Regions from separate parts of the Psychromonas sp. MME2 genome, predicted to be linked through region 3. Evidence: predicted binding sites of a transcription regulator. Region 3 holds the regulator's gene; each other region holds the start of a gene.
What was found. The regulator NrdR, encoded in region 3, represses ribonucleotide reductase genes. The targets are predictions, from matches to a motif close to AAACACNANATNTNGTGTTT.
Positions count from the first base shown of each region.

Region 1: nrdD (anaerobic ribonucleoside-triphosphate reductase) is a predicted target of NrdR. The motif match lies at 1,875-1,894, and genes of this name have one in related genera.
Region 2: nrdA (class 1a ribonucleoside-diphosphate reductase subunit alpha) is a predicted target of NrdR. The motif match lies at 3,587-3,606, and genes of this name have one in related genera.

Region 1 covers NZ_JBEWXI010000012.1:181,011-186,584, reverse strand. Annotated here, with positions in the region: gene nrdD (anaerobic ribonucleoside-triphosphate reductase) at 1-1,850, opposite strand, end outside; gene rsxA (electron transport complex subunit RsxA) at 2,209-2,787, shown strand; gene rsxB (electron transport complex subunit RsxB) at 2,802-3,359, shown strand; gene rsxC (electron transport complex subunit RsxC) at 3,361-5,574, shown strand, end outside.
Region 2 covers NZ_JBEWXI010000010.1:164,825-170,398, forward strand. Annotated here, with positions in the region: gene nrdB (class Ia ribonucleoside-diphosphate reductase subunit beta) at 1-1,146, opposite strand; gene nrdA (class 1a ribonucleoside-diphosphate reductase subunit alpha) at 1,246-3,513, opposite strand; gene ubiG (bifunctional 2-polyprenyl-6-hydroxyphenol methylase/3-demethylubiquinol 3-O-methyltransferase UbiG) at 3,899-4,621, opposite strand; partial or broken gene gyrA (DNA topoisomerase (ATP-hydrolyzing) subunit A) at 4,859-5,574, shown strand, end outside.
Region 3 covers NZ_JBEWXI010000011.1:145,155-150,728, reverse strand. Annotated here, with positions in the region: gene pheT (phenylalanine--tRNA ligase subunit beta) at 1-1,368, shown strand, start outside; gene AB1A03_RS10170 (integration host factor subunit alpha) at 1,373-1,681, shown strand; gene nrdR (transcriptional regulator NrdR) at 2,144-2,593, shown strand; gene ribD (bifunctional diaminohydroxyphosphoribosylaminopyrimidine deaminase/5-amino-6-(5-phosphoribosylamino)uracil reductase RibD) at 2,842-3,990, shown strand; gene AB1A03_RS10155 (riboflavin synthase) at 3,992-4,654, shown strand; gene ribBA (bifunctional 3,4-dihydroxy-2-butanone-4-phosphate synthase/GTP cyclohydrolase II) at 4,730-5,574, shown strand, end outside.

The sequences.
Region 1 (5,574 bases), on a different contig from region 3:
AGGTTATGTTGCATATTTGGATATTCGCCATAACAGATGAATCCACCGCTAGCAATCGCAGGGTATGGCATCTCAAAATCAAGTTTATCATATGGATTCGCGATTTTTTCAACATCCAAATGGTAACTATTTGTATAATAGCCTTTATCGGTCACCCCATCTAAAACACCAAATTGCTTCGCATCTAAGCGGCAGAAACGGTCACATAAATTTTCTGAAGGCGTTGAGTATAGACTAAAGCCATAGCCAGTTTCCGCAGTCCAACGTTTAGTCGCCTCTTTTAAATAACTAATGACAGCAAGTGCTTTTTGTTGTTTTTCAGTGTTATCAAATAGGTGATCATCTGTACCGTACAATGCATTAATTGTTTCATGTAAACCGATGTAGCCCAATGAAATAGAAGCGCGGCCATTTTTAAATATATCGGCAACACAATCATTGGCTTTTAAACGTACCCCACAGGCACCTTCCATATAAAGGATAGGAGCAACACTGGCTTTCACTTCCGACAACCTTTCAATACGCGTATCTAATGCTTTTTTCGCCAAGGCTAAACGACTATCTAATAATTTGTAGAACTGTTCTTCATCACAGCCAGATTCAAGAGCAACACGAGGTAAGTTAACACTTACAACGCCAAGATTATTACGACCATCATGGATCAGCTCATCATTTTCTTTATAGGCATCCAAGAAACTGCGGCATCCCATTGGGGTTTTAAATGACCCAGTGACTTCCACCACTTTATCGAAATTCAAAATATCTGGGTACATCCGTTTTGAGGCACATTCCAATGCCAATTGTTTAATATCGTAGTTGGGATCGCCCTGTTTATGGTTAACCCCCTCTTTAATCGCAAATACCAATTTAGGGAAAATGGCGGTTTTGCGATTTTTACCCAAACCAGCGATACGAATTTTAAAGATCGACTCTTGAATTAAACGCGCTTCCCAACTGGTGCCCAATCCTAAACCAAAGGTAACAAAAGGCGTTTGACCATTAGCCGTATGTAAGGTATTCACCTCATACTCGAGTGACTGGAAGGCGTCATAGCACTCTTTTTCTGTCTGTTCAGCAGCATAGTTTTGCGGCTCGGCAATATTCCACTTATTAGCTATCACAAGATGTTTTTTATAACTCATGCTGACATAGGGTGCGAGCGTAGTATCAATCCCATTAATAGTGGTTCCACCATAAATGTGGCTAGCCACCTGTGCAATAATTTGTGCCGTAACAGCCGTCGCCGTTGAAATTGATTTTGGCTCCTCAATTTCAGCATTGCCCATTTTAAAGCCCTGCGTAAACATCCCCTTTATATCGATCAACATACAGTTAAACATTGGGAAAAAAGGCGCATAATCTAAATCGTGATAATGTAATTCACCTTTATCGTGCGCACGCACCACATCGCGAGGTAATATATAAGATTTAGCATAATGCTTAGCGACAATCCCCGCTAAGAGGTCGCGCTGGGTCGGGATAACTTTACTATCTTTATTGGCGTTTTCATTTAGTAATGCGGCATTGCTTTGCTCAATCAACCCATAAATCTCACTATTTAAGTGACTTTTACGTTCACGGGCAATGTCTCTATCGTGACGATATTCAATGTAAACACGGGCTAATTCACTATGCCCACTTTTCATTAAACAAACTTCAACGGCATCTTGAATATCATGAATATCTACTTCAACCTGCCCCTGCAATTGCAACTCGACTTCCGCTGCAATGGCAAAAGCGTCAACGCCTTTACAACGCGCTGCGCCCGATGCTTTTAAGATAGCTTCCGCTATACGCAAGGAATTAAATGGTACTTGACTTCCATCTCGTTTAATTACAACAGGTTTCATCACAACGCTCCAAAATCACCAGCAACATACTATATATTGTGGGTGCGCATGATACATAACACTAGATATTGAGCCTTGATATAAATCAATTTTCAATTCAGGTGATAATTTAGTATCTTAAAATTGCTCATCGACTACATTTTTGATGATTTTTTGTTGCTATTTTAAGAAGGCTTTTAGATAAAATAAAAGGCTGATAGTAGCCACTATCGCTGTATAAGTGATAACAATAAAAGCGTAACGATTAACTTTATAAAATGCACTATTTAGACACTGACCAGAAGGTATTTTATTGCTATTATAACAAGTTAGAGTTAACCACGCATTACCCCTATTTTTCCAGTGGAATTAAATTGTTATGAACGATTATTTTTTACTTTTTTTTGGCACAGTGTTAGTTAATAACTTTGTTTTAGTAAAGTTTCTTGGCTTATGCCCTTTTATGGGTGTCTCAAATAAAGTTGAAACTGCCGTTGGCATGTCCTTTGCGACGACCTTTGTTTTAACATTAACAGCAGCATTGTCCTATGTCGTCAATACTTATTTACTGATACCACTCGACTTACTCTATCTACAAACGTTAAGCTTCATATTAGTGATCGCAGTGATTGTGCAATTTACAGAAATGGTAATGCATAAAACTAGCCCAACGCTATACCGTTTATTAGGCATATTTTTGCCCTTAATCACCACCAACTGCGCTATTTTAGGTCTCGCGTTACTAAACATAAATGAGCAACACAATTTTGTGCAATCCATTATTTATGGTTTTAGTGCTGGGGTTGGTTTCTCCTTGGTCTTGGTGCTATTTTCATCCATGCGCGAGCGCCTCGCTGCGGCCGATGTTCCTTTACCTTTTAAGGGCGCATCGATAGCAATGATCACCGCAGGGTTAATGTCACTTGCCTTTATGGGCTTTACAGGCCTAATTAAGTAATAGAGAAAGATATAATGATAACAAACATTGCTATCGCTATTTTGTCATTGGGGGTACTCGGAGCCATTTTTGGCGTGCTACTGGGATATTCATCATTACGATTTAAAGTTAAAGAAGATCCTATCGTTGAAGAACTCGATGCCATCTTACCACAAACACAGTGTGGCCAATGTGGTTATCCCGGTTGTAAACCCTATGCGCAAGCCATCGCAAATGGCGATGATATTAATAAGTGCCCCCCGGGCGGTGATGCTGTTATGCGTCAACTTGCTGCGCGTATGGGCGTTGAACCGAAAGAGTTAGAAGGTGAAGAAAAACCGAAATTGGTTGCCTTTATTCGTGAAGATGAATGCATTGGTTGCACGAAATGTATTCAAGCTTGCCCTGTCGATGCCATTTTAGGCGCAACTCGGCAGATGCATACCGTGATCAGCGATGAATGTACAGGCTGTGAACTCTGCGTTGCTCCCTGTCCAACTGATTGTATTGATATGATTCCAATTGCTTTAACTACACAAAATTGGCAATGGGATCTCAACCGTATTCCAACTAAAAACAGTATTGAGTCTTAGTATGTCAATAATGCCTATCAATCTACTTAGCGACGATCAACTCGCACTAATTTCCTCTGGCAAACAGTGGTCATTTCATGGGGGGATTCATCCTCAAGAAAATAAACAACAAAGTAACCAAACTGCCATTGAAGATGCGGGTATTCCTCCCTTTTTAATCATTGCCGTTGAGCATAAGGGCCACACTCCTGAGTTATTAGTAAAAGTTGGCGATCCGGTTTTAAAGGGGCAACCATTAACCAAAGTCTATGGCGCAATGGTGACACAACATGCCTCTAGCTCAGGAACCGTGCATGCAATAGAAAAACGTACTGATTTACATCCATCGGGACTCCCCGTTCTCTCAGTGGTGATCGCCACCGATGGTTTAGATAGGCATGTAAATTATGAGAGATGTGAGGATTACCAAGCACAAGCCAATGTCCAACTCATTGAAAAAATTTATCAAGCTGGCATTGTGGGTTTAGGTGGCGCGGGTTTTCCAACGCATTTAAAACTGTTTCATAAAGAAGGTATCAAACTGCTTATTATTAACGCAGTCGAATGTGAGCCTTATATCACCGCAGATGATCGACTAATGCAAGAGCATAGTGACGAGATCATCAAGGGGATACAAATATTACAGCATATACTCAAACCAACACTGACCGTTATCGCCATTGAAGATAATAAACCACAAGCAACATTGGCATTAAATGAAGCAGTGCAAAAAGTCGCAGTTGAACAAGAAAGTAACATAATCATTCGGACCATTGCGACACGCTATCCTTCAGGCAGTGAAAAACAGCTAATCGAAATTATTACCGGTCAACAAACGCCCCATGATAAGCACCCGACTGACCTTGGCATTGTCATGCAAAACGTTGGCACCGTGTTTGCGATTAAAGAGGCAATCATTGATGGTAAACCACTTATTTCCCGTATTGTCACCTTAACCGGCGATGCATTTTCTCAAAAAGGCAATTTGAGTGTCCGCATCGGTACCCCTATCCAATATTTACTCGATAGAAATAAATTTGATGAGAAACAGGCAGAACAATTAATTATTGGCGGGCCGATGATGGGCTTTTCGATTAGCCATAGCAACATTCCCGTCAGCAAAATATGTAACTGCATTCTTGCAGCAACGACAAAAGAGCTTCCTGCTCCACCGCCAGAGCGAGCCTGTATTCGCTGTGGGGAATGTGCACAAGTCTGCCCAGTTCAACTATTACCACAGCAACTTTTTTGGTACGCAAAGAGCAAAGATCATGGCAATTTAGCGGAATATAACCTGTCAGCCTGTATCGAGTGTGGTGCCTGCGCCTTTGTTTGCCCAAGCAATATTCCCTTAGTGGAATATTATCGCGTCGCCAAAGCTGAAATAAAAACGGCAAAAGAGGAAGCACAAAAATCAGAAAAAGCCCGTCTACGTTTTGAAAAACGCGCGGCACGATTAGAGCAAGAAAAAAGAGATCGCCAAGCAAAACACAAAGAAGCGGCGCAGAAACGTCAACAGCAACTTAAACAGCAAAATGGTGGGGAAGACCTTATCGCAGCTGCATTGGCTCGCGCTAAAGCGAAAAAAGAAGCAAGCAACGAAGGCACTGAAGCGCCAACAGGCGATACCCGCAAAGATGCCGTGGCAGCGGCTGTAGCCCGTGCGAAAGCGAAAAAAGAAGCGAGTAACGAAGGCTCCGCAACACCAACAATCGATACCCGCAAAGATGCCGTGGCAACGGCTGTAGCCCGTGCGAAAGCGAAAAAAGAAGCGAGTAACGAAGGCTCCGCAACACCAACAATCGATACCCGCAAAGATGCCGTGGCAGCGGCTGTAGCCCGTGCGAAAGCGAAAAAAGCAGCGAGTAACGAAGGCTCCTCAACACCAACAAGCGATACCCGAAAAGATGCCGTGGCAGCGGCTGTCGCCCGCGCTAAAGCAAAAAAAGCGGCGAATGTGGAGGCCGCTTCCCAAGATCGTAATAACAGCGCAGTTGATGAACAGCAAATCATTGCTCAAAACCAAGCGGCAATCACTGCACGTCAACAACGTAAAGAGCAAGCTCGTTTAAAAAAACAACAAAAACAAGCGGAACAATCGGACCAGAATATGGAGCCAGCAATAGCACCAGCATCGTCCGATGAGCAAGAGAGCCACGCAGAAAAAACGCCCGATGATAGTCGTAAAGCAAAAATCGCAGCCGCTATTGCTCGTGCAAAAGCGAAAAAAGCCGCA
Region 2 (5,574 bases), on a different contig from region 3:
TTATAATTTAAAAGAGCTAAGCTCCTCGCTGTCAACTTTACTATTAATTTGCCCGACTAGGTATGAACTTATTTCCGCTTCTTGAGGGGCAACTTGAACGTTGTCACTGACTAACCAATGATTAATCCATGGAATAGGATTGTTGCTTACCTTGAAGGGCGCTTCATAGCCAATTGCTTGCATTCGCTGGTTAGTAATATATTCAACATATTGGCATAAAATTTGTTCATTCAAACCAATCATTGAGCCATCTTTAAAGAGGTATTTAGCCCACTCTTTTTCTTGCTCTGCAGCATTTAAAAATATATCGCGCCCCTGTGCAAAACACTCAACGGCAATTTCAGCCATTTCCGGATCATCTTTACCATCGGCCCAAAGATTTAATATTTGCTGTGTGGAGTTTAGGTGTAGTGCTTCATCGCGCGCTATCAATTTGATTATTTTAGCATTTCCTTCTAATAAATCGCGCTCAGCAAAGGCAAATGAGCAAGCAAAGGAGACATAGAATCGAATGGCTTCTAATGCATTGATAGAGCAGATACAGAGGTATAATTTTTTCTTCAGCGAACGGAGAGTTAAGGTTTCCTTCTCTCCATGTAGGTTAATATAAGCAACCTCACTTTGTGCTAATCCATGTAATTGGAAAAACTGTGTCGCATGAATCAATTCATCATAATAGCCTGAAATATCAATAGCACGTTTCAAAATTTCTTCATTAGTGACAATATCTTCAAACACTGTGCTAGGTTCAGTAAATAAATTGCGGATAATGTGTGTGTAACTCCGACTATGGATTGTTTCAGAAAAACTCCATGTCTCTATCCATGTTTCTAATTCAGGTAATGAGACAATCGGTAGTAGAGCGATATTAGGGCTACGGCCTTGGATTGAATCGAGCAAAGTTTGATATTTTAAATTTGATATGAAGATATGTTGCTCATGATCGGGTAAATTAATAAAGTCAATACGATCGCGATTTACATCTATCTCTTCTGGTCGCCAGAAAAAACTCAGCTGCTTCTCAATTAACTTCTCAAATACATCAAAACGTTGTTGATCATAACGAGCGACATTGACCGGATTACCAAAAAACATCGGCTCTTTAAGCGCATTATTAGGAATGGTTGAGAAAGTAGTATAAGCCATATGCTTCTCCATAGTGCATTAGCATCTCACCGGAGTGAGGAATAGAAAATATTAAAAACTAAAAACCCATTCGATTGAATGGGCATAACAAAATGCGGGTTAAATTTTGCACGCACCACCGGCACAGTCTTCTTCGATTACCTTTTCATCATCTGCGCCATCTCGCGTATTATGATAATAAAGCGTTTTGACTCCCATTTTATAGGCGACCAATAGATCTTTCAAGAGGTTAGTCATTGGTACTTTATTATCGTCGAAACGTTTTGGATCATAATTAGTATTCGCTGAGATAGCCTGATCAACAAATTTTTGCATAATGCCAACGAGTTCTAAGTAACCTTGGTTATTTGGAATGTTCCATAGTAACTCATAATTTTCTTTGTATTTATCAAATTCAGGAACAACCTGTTTTAAAATACCATCTTTACTCGCTTTTATGCTAATAAATCCACGTGGTGGTTCAATGCCATTGGTCGCATTAGAAATCTGGCTTGAGGTTTCTGATGGCATTAATGCTGACAAGGTTGAGTTACGTAAACCGTCTCGAACAATATCCGCACGCAGTGTTTCCCAATCTAAATGGTAGGGTTCATCACAGATTGCGTCCAATGAATTTTTATATGTGTCAATGGGTAAAATGCCTTGGGAATAGCGAGTTTCATTAAATTTAGGACAAGCCCCACGCTCTTTTGCCAGCACATTTGAAGCTTTCAATAGATAGTATTGGATCGCTTCAAAACTTTTATGGGTTAGATTGTTGGCACTGCCATCGGAGTATTTAACGCCATTTTTAGCGAGGTAATAAGCATAGTTGATCACACCAATCCCAAGAGTACGACGCGCCATGCTGCTGTTTTCTGCTGCTTTAATTGGGTAATCTTGATAATCGAGTAGATTATCTAATGCACGAACCGTTAATTCAGCAATTTCTTCTAACTCATCGAGAGATTCAATCGCACCTAAGTTTAAGGCTGACAAGGTACAGAGTGCAATTTCACCCTCTTCATCCATAATATGTTGCAGTGGTTTAGTGGGTAGCGCTATTTCAAGACATAAGTTACTTTGACGAATGGGGGCAACTTTGCTATCAAAGGGACTATGCGTATTACAGTGATCAACGTTTTGAATATAAATACGACCAGTACTTGCACGTTCTTGCATTAATATTGAAAACAGTTCGACGGAAGGAATGCTTTTCTGACGGATGTCAGGATCGCCTTCATAAACATCATAAAGACGCTCAAATTCATCTTGGTCTTCAAAAAAAGCATCGTATAAACCAGGGACATCGGACGGACTGAAGAGTGTGATATTTTTTCGTTCGATTAAGCGTTGATAAAATAAACGGCTTAATTGCACACCATAATCCATGTGACGAACACGGTTTGATTCAATCCCTCGGTTATTTTTAAGCACCAATAAACTTTCTACTTCCAAGTGCCACAGTGGGTAGAAAACCGTTGCAGCACCGCCACGGACACCGCCCTGCGAACAGGATTTTACGGCAGTTTGAAAGTATTTATAGAAGGGAATACAACCTGTATGGAATGCTTCACCACCGCGGATTGTGCTACCTAAGGCGCGAATTCGCCCTGCATTAATACCAATGCCTGCACGTTGTGAAACATATTTTACAATAGAGCTCGCAGTGGCATTGATGGAGTCGAGGCTATCACCGGCTTCGATTAATACGCAGGAACTAAATTGGCGAGTAGGCGTACGCACCCCAGACATAATTGGTGTTGGTAGGGAAATTTTAAATTGCGAAGTGGCATCATAGAAGCGGCGTACATAATCCATACGAATGGACTTGTCGTAATCTGAAAAAAGGCATGCTGCTACTAATAAATAAAGAAATTGTGCACTTTCGTATATATCACCAGTTACACGATTTTGAATTAAATATTTACCTTCAAGTTGTTTTACCGCCGCATAGGAAAAATTTAAATCGCGGTTATGGTCAATAAAGGTATCCATCTCTTCAAATTCTTGTTTTGTATAATCTTCAAGAAGGTGTGCATCATATTTGCCCTTTGAACACATTTTACTAACATGTTCAAATACGCTTGGTGGCGTGAATCGCTGATAGGCTTTTTTGCGTAGATGGAATACGGCAAGATGGGCTGCTAAATATTGATAATCTGGTGATTCTTCAGAAATAAGATCCGCTGCTGCTTTGATAATGGTTTCGTGAATATCTTCGGTACGAATGCCATCATAAAACTGAATATGTGAATTTAGTTCAACCTGCGAGACTGAAACATTGTCAAGACCTTCCGCCGCCCAAGTAATAACACGGTGGATTTTCTCGAGGTCGATGTTTTCTCTTTTGCCATTACGTTTGGTGACAAACAGGTTTTTATTCATGTGGGATTACCTTATTTCTGGCGACAATGCTTGTTAGCAAGAGGCTGTCAGTTATCGGATGCATAATTTTTAAAAACACTACATATTGTGCTTTGCAAGTTTAGTTGGCACAAGATAAAGCTTTTTTTGTTTTTATCAAGTGAATATTTTTATTCATTAAGTGGATAAGATTGTGGATAAATAGCAGTTCCAAAAACAAGTTTGTGTTCACTAACATCAACCTTTAAGTTTTTAGCGTGAGTTGTGAATTGCAATGATTTTTTATACTTTTTTTTATCTGCAGTAGTAAGAATAAATAAAGAGAAAAAGATTATCTAAAACCCGATTCTCCTCATGTTTTTTATATTTAATTGTTAGATTTTTAGTGGGGGGGAAAGTGCAGGAGTTAACGTTTCACACAATGAAGCATGTAATTGACATCAACATTATTCGTGATCCTAAATTCGCCTGAAAAGAGATTATATTCAACACCACATAACGCTTCACAATGTAGACTCGTCTTATCTACCGCTGATAATAATTGTGATGGGCGAATAAATTTTTCGTAGCTATGAGTGCCCTTAGGTACCCATTTTAAAACGTGTTCAGCACCGAGTATCATCATGACGTAAGCTTTAAATGTTTTATTGATTGTTGAAAAATAGACGCTTCCCCCGGGTTTTACCATGTCACAGCAAGCCTTGATAACGGAAGCGGGATCGGGGACATGTTCTAACATTTCCATGCAGGTAACCACATCAAATTGTTCAAAGTGGGTGAGTGCGAATTGTTCTGCCGTTGTTTTTTGATAGTCAATTTGTTGTTGCGTTTCTAATGCATGCAGGCGGGCAATTTGTAGCGATGCGTGTGCCATATCAATGCCTGTAACAGTCGCTCCTTGTTTAGCCATACTTTCTGCTAAGATGCCTCCGCCACAGCCAACGTCAACAATCTTTTTAGCAAATATACCATCAACGCCTTCTTCTATATAGGCTAACCGTGTTGGGTTGAGCATATGCAAGGGTTTAAAGTCCCCTTCAAGATCCCACCACTGCTCGGCCATTGCTGAAAATTTTTCTATCTCATCGTTATCAACATTGTTTACCACTAAAGCTCTATTTACCTGCATCCCTTAACACCGAATTAATTGAAATAATGCATTATAACGAGTTTAACCTCGCAGTTTAATGTTTTAATTATTTTTTACTGAAGTAATTTTGCTTATATCATATGCGTAGTAAATTTGCTGTTATCATATTCGTAGTAAATTTGCTGTGAATGCGTTTCTTCATCGCTATTTTGTGTTAGTATGCGCAACTCACTAAAATTCAATCGATATTCTATTAAATTAAGGATTTAGGTCTCTATGAGCGAATTTGCCTCTGACGTTTCTCCAATCAACATTGAAGATGAATTAAAGAACTCTTATCTTGATTATGCCATGAGCGTAATTGTTGGGCGTGCATTGCCCGATGTACGTGATGGTCTTAAGCCGGTTCATCGCCGTGTTTTATTTGCAATGAACGTGTTGCGCAATGACTGGAATAAACCCTATAAAAAATCAGCACGTGTTGTTGGTGATGTTATCGGTAAATATCATCCACATGGCGATACAGCCGTATACGATACTATTGTCCGTATGGCTCAGCCTTTCTCATTACGTTATATGCTTGTTGACGGCCAAGGTAACTTTGGTTTGTGGATGGTGATAGTGCTGCTGCAATGCGTTATACGGAAATCCGTATGGACAAAATTGCCCATGAATTACTTGCTGACCTAGATAAAGAGACGGTTGATTATGTTCCCAACTATGACGGCACAGAGTTTATTCCTGAAGTTTTGCCGACTAAAGTACCCAATCTGTTAATCAATGGTTCATCGGGTATTGCCGTTGGGATGGCGACCAATATACCACCACACAATCTGGGTGAAGTGGTCGATGGCTGTTTAGCATTAATTGATAATGCTGATATTACCATTAACGAACTGATTGAACTGATCCCTGGCCCTGATTTTCCAACGGCAGGTATCATTAATGGCCGTAAAGGGATCATTGATGCTTACCATACTGGTCGCGGTAAA
Region 3 (5,574 bases):
TTAGCGATTGCAGGCCGTGCTCGTTCATACGGTTTACATACCGATGCATCGCATCGTTACGAACGTGGTGTTGATCCTGTTTTACAAGCTAAAGCGATGGAGCGAGCAACGCAGCTATTAGTTGAAATCTGTGGCGGTGTTGTTGGCCCAATAAGCGAAGCGGTTAGTGTTGAGAATTTACCAAAACAGTCTGAAATTTACTTACGTCGTAGTAAATTAGATAGCTTAATTGGTATTGCTATTGATGGTGAGCGAGTGACTGAGATTTTAACTCGCTTGGGCTGTGATGTTACTGTTAGCGCGGAAGGTTGGACTGCGATTGCACCAACATACCGTTTTGATATGGCGATTGAAGAAGATCTTATTGAAGAAGTCGCTCGTGTATATGGCTATAACAATATTCCAAATATTGCCCCTGAGGCAGCGTTAAGCATGCCTGCGCATAATGAAGCGACTCTTAAATTAACCAAAATACGTGATGTATTAGTCAATCGTGAGTATCAAGAAGCGATTACCTATAGTTTTGTTGATCCTGATAAACAACTTAAATTACATCCACAAGCTGACGCACTGATTTTGCCGCACCCGATTTCTAAGGATATGTCAGCAATGCGCGTGAGCCTATGGACGGGGTTATTAGAAAGTGTTTCTAATAACCAAAAACGCCAACAAGCACGTGTTCGCTTATTTGAAACGGGTCTGCGTTTTATCAAAGATGAAAGTGTTGAAAATGGTATTTCTCAACAGCCAATGTTAGCGGGTGTCATTATCGGTAATGTGAATGATCAACATTGGGATATTGCCACACGTAATGCGGATTTTTTTGACCTTAAAGCGGATCTAGAGGCAATACTAGACCTTTGTGTTGATGCTCACAGTTTTGAGTTTAAAGCAGAAACCCACAGTGCATTACATCCTGGTCAGTCAGCGGGTATTTACCGTAATGGTAAAAACATTGGTTATATCGGTACATTGCACCCAAGTTTAACCAAACCATTTGCATTAAATGGTACTGCGATAGTATTTGAGATTCAACTTGAGCAGATCATTACACGTAAATTACCACAATCAGCGGATATCTCTAAGTTCCCAGCTAACCACCGAGACCTTGCTTTTGTTGTCGATGAGCAAGTAAATGCAGGTAACGTACTAAAATTTATAGAAAAAATTGGCATTACTGAACTAGTTGGCATAAACTTATTCGATGTATACCAAGGTGCAGGCGTAGCAGAAGGTAAGAAGAGCTTAGCGATAGGTTTGATCCTACAAAATACGACGAGAACCTTAGAAGAGCAAGAGATTGCAAATAGTGTAAATAGCATTATAGAAGCGGTTTCTATGGAGTTTAATGCATCGTTGAGAGAATAATTTTATGGCACTGACTAAAGCTGATATATCAACCCATTTATCTGAAAAAATAGGCCTAAGTAAAAAAGAGGCAAAAGAGTTTGTCGAATCTTTTTTTGAGGAGATTAAAGCAACACTGGAAAGTGGAGAAGCTGTCAAAATTTCTGGTTTTGGTGGCTTTGAGCTAAAGGATAAAAGTGAACGTCCGGGTCGTAACCCTAAAACTGGTGAAGATATTCCAATTGCCGCACGCCGGGTTGTTACCTTTCGAGCGGGGCAAAAATTAAAGGAACTAGTTGAAGAAAAGTTGCCCGATAGCGAAGATAAACTTTAGTTATATGAGCAAAAATAAAAAAACCGCATTTGCGGTTTTTTTTTATTTAAAAAACTGTTTTTGTTAAAGTAGCAAGTATCATTGTCAATAAATGTTATACCAATCGGATTAAGTATGTGATCTAATACCAATTCCGGTAAGTATGTGACCTAGATTTTGCGCAGGAAAAACAGCTTAATTCAAGGCGTAATTTGACGTAAATGGTTATTCCCTTTGCGAAAATTACAACGCAGCAGTAAGTTGTTTTAACCAGTAAAATAGATCAGCTATTTATCGGAATTGGTATAAATTTTGCGCCGGAAAAATGGCTTTATTTGAGGCGTAAGTTGACGCAAATGGTGTTCCCTATGCGAAACTTACAACAAAAAAGTAAGTTATTTTAACCAGTAAAATAGATCAGCTATTTATTCCAATTGGTATTATAATTTTCAACCTAGAATTTCCCACTGAGAGTAAACCATTATGTACTGTCCATTTTGTAGTGCACAAGATACAAAAGTTATTGATTCTCGTCTTGTAGCAGAAGGGTTTCAAGTTCGTCGCCGTCGTTCTTGTAATGAGTGTAGTGAGCGTTTTACTACTTTTGAAATGGCTGAACTCATCATGCCGCGATTAATTAAATCTGATGGACGTAGAGAACCCTTTAATGATGAAAAGTTACTCGTGGGTATTCACCGAGCTTTAGAAAAAAGGCCAGTCAGTATTGAGGCCATTGAAGCAACGGTTAATAAATTGAAGTCTAAATTGCGTGCCACGGGAGAGCGTGAAGTTTCTTCAAAAATGGTTGGAGAATTGGTCATGGAGTTATTAAAAGGTTTAGATAAAATTGCTTATATTCGTTTTGCTTCCGTGTATAGATCCTTTGAAGATATTAAAGAGTTTGGTGAAGAGATTGCTAAATTAGAAAAGTAATATCTCTATGTTATCTCAAGGCTCTTTGTTAGCTGCTCACTCGGATATCAGAGCAAGGCGTAACATGAGCTAATTGTGACTGTTTGATTTTCTAGCTAGTGCCGTTAGGTAAGGAAAAATGTTCCAATCTGCTTTGTTATAAAGCCGCTATGTAGAACAACGATACTTCAATTTTATGGCTAATATATTGGCACTCTTTTTCCTGCTGACTTTGCATTTTAGTCGCATGGGTATAAATAGATGGAATAATAATGAACAACGCTCAATTTTCTGAATTAGATACGCAATATATGGCGCGCGCTATTGAGTTAGCAAGGAAAGGGCGCTTTACAACTTCCCCTAATCCAAATGTTGGGTGCGTTATTGTTAAAAATAATGCCATTGTTGGTGAAGGTTTTCATTTACAAGCAGGAGCTTCCCATGCTGAGGTGAATGCCTTACGGATGGCAACAAATAGCGCCACGGATGCAACCTGCTATGTGACGCTTGAACCCTGTTCACATTATGGGCGGACGCCTCCCTGTGCATTAGCTCTGCTTGAGGCTGGTGTGAAGCGTGTTGTGATCGCGATGGTTGATCCTAATCCGAAGGTTGCGGGGCGTGGTATTGCTATCCTCAGGGATGCGGGCATCACCGTTGAAGTGGGGTTGTTGGAAGCCGAAGCTGAGAATTTAAACCAAGGTTTTATTAAGCGCATGAAATTTCAGCGGCCACGCGTTACCGTAAAACTTGCAGCTAGTTTAGATGGTAAAACCGCGTTACAAAATGGCGTCAGTAAATGGATAACGGGCGCTCAAGCACGTATTGATGTGCAGTATTATCGTGCCATGCAAAGTGCTATTTTAACTGGCAGCGGAACGGTACTTGCTGATGATCCAAGTTTGAATGTTCGTTATCAAGAATTGCAGCAAAGTCCTCGATTTGATAGTGACATTCCTGCATCTTCTTTGCATCAACCGATACGAATTATATTAGATTCTCATAATAAATTAACATTGTCAGAAAAACTATTTACTATTCCAGGCAAGGTCTTATTGGTTTCGCTCACCGCGCGATCTGATCTTAATGATAAAGTGCTTAATGCCGATGTTGAGCAGCTTATTGGCGTGGATGATAGTCACGGGCGAATCGATTTGGCAGTGCTGTTGAAGCAACTTAATGACTATGAAATTAATGATTTATGGGTTGAGGCTGGCGCAACGTTAGCGGGGGCTTTTTTCAATAATCAGTTAGTTGATGAATTTATACTCTATCAAGCGACAAAATTGTTGGGCGATAAAGGTAGAAACTTAGTAAACTTACCCAATTATTTAGAAATGGACGCGGTTGTACAATTATCACTTAAAGAATCGGTGATTATTGGCAATGATATTCGCACCATAAGTTATCGAGATTAATATGTTCACAGGTATTATAGAAGCGGTAGGAAAAATTACGGCAATTAAACACAATGCACAAGATATGACGATTAGTGTTGATGCGGGGTGTTTAGATATGAGTGATGTCAAACTTGGCGATAGTATTGCTAATAATGGCGTCTGTTTGACGGTAACTAAGTTATCAGGAAGTGGTTTTGATGCCGATGTCTCCTACGAAACCATTAAGCGCAGTGGATTTTCACAAATTCAAACAGGCTTTATGGTAAATCTAGAAAAAGCGATGCAAATGAATGCGCGTTTTGGTGGGCATATTGTTAGTGGGCATGTCGATGGAGTAGGCGAAGTCATTTCCATCTCTGCGACGGGCAATGCGATAGATTATTGGATACAAGCCCCCGATAATTTAGCCAAGTATATCGCGCAAAAAGGGTCTATTAGTGTTGATGGCATTAGTTTAACGACTAATGAGGTTAATGGTGCTGCCTTTAAATTAACGATTATCCCACATACTATTGCGCAAACGAATATGATAAATTACGCCGTTGGAACCAAAGTGAATTTAGAAGTTGATGTGATTGCACGATATTTAGAACGATTGATATTGGGTGATGAAGCTGCCGCAGAGCAAGTAGAAAAAAAATCAACGATGGAACTACTCGCTAAAAGTGGTTTCTTAGGGTAAAGCCAACATAAATTAGGGCTTCCTATCTTTTTAAAGAATATGGGGCTGCTATAAAAAGCACCACAAGGATAGAAAATGAAATTAAATACAACTGCTGAAATTATAGAAGATATTCGTTTGGGTAAAATGGTTATTTTGATGGATGATGAAGATCGTGAGAATGAAGGCGATCTTATCATGGCTGCAGACCTAGTGACACCCGAAGCCATTAATTTCATGGCTACATATGGTCGAGGATTAGTTTGCTTAACGTTAACAGAGGCTCGCTGTAAGCAACTTAATTTACCTTTAATGGTGGCGGATAATACAGCGGCATATCAAACCAACTTTACGGTTTCAATTGAAGCTGCTCAAGGTGTGACGACGGGGATTTCTGCAGCAGATCGTGCTATTACTGTTCAGGCTGCCGTTGCTAAAGATGCTAAACCGACTGATATTGTTATGCCCGGTCATATTTTCCCATTGAAAGCACAACCCGGAGGCGTGCTTACTCGTGCTGGGCACACTGAAGCCGGCTGTGATTTGGCGCGTTTAGCCGGGCGAGAGCCTGCTGGTGTTATTGTAGAAATACTTAATGAAGATGGCACCATGGCGCGCCGCCCAGATTTAGAAAAGTTTGCGCAACAACATGGTTTGAAATTAGGCACAGTCGCGGATCTAATTGAGTACCGTAATAATAATGAAACAACCATTGAGCGCGTAAGTGAATGTAAGTTACCGACGGAATTTGGTGAGTTTGATTTAGTGGCTTATCAAGATACTATCGATAAACAAGTACATTTTGCGTTGGTGAATGGTGCAATTAAATCAGGACATATCACTAACGTGCGGGTACATCTACAAAATACATTTAGCGATAATTTTTTCTCCGACCGCTTCGCTACGCGCACTTGGCCATTGCATAATGCATTACAACGTCT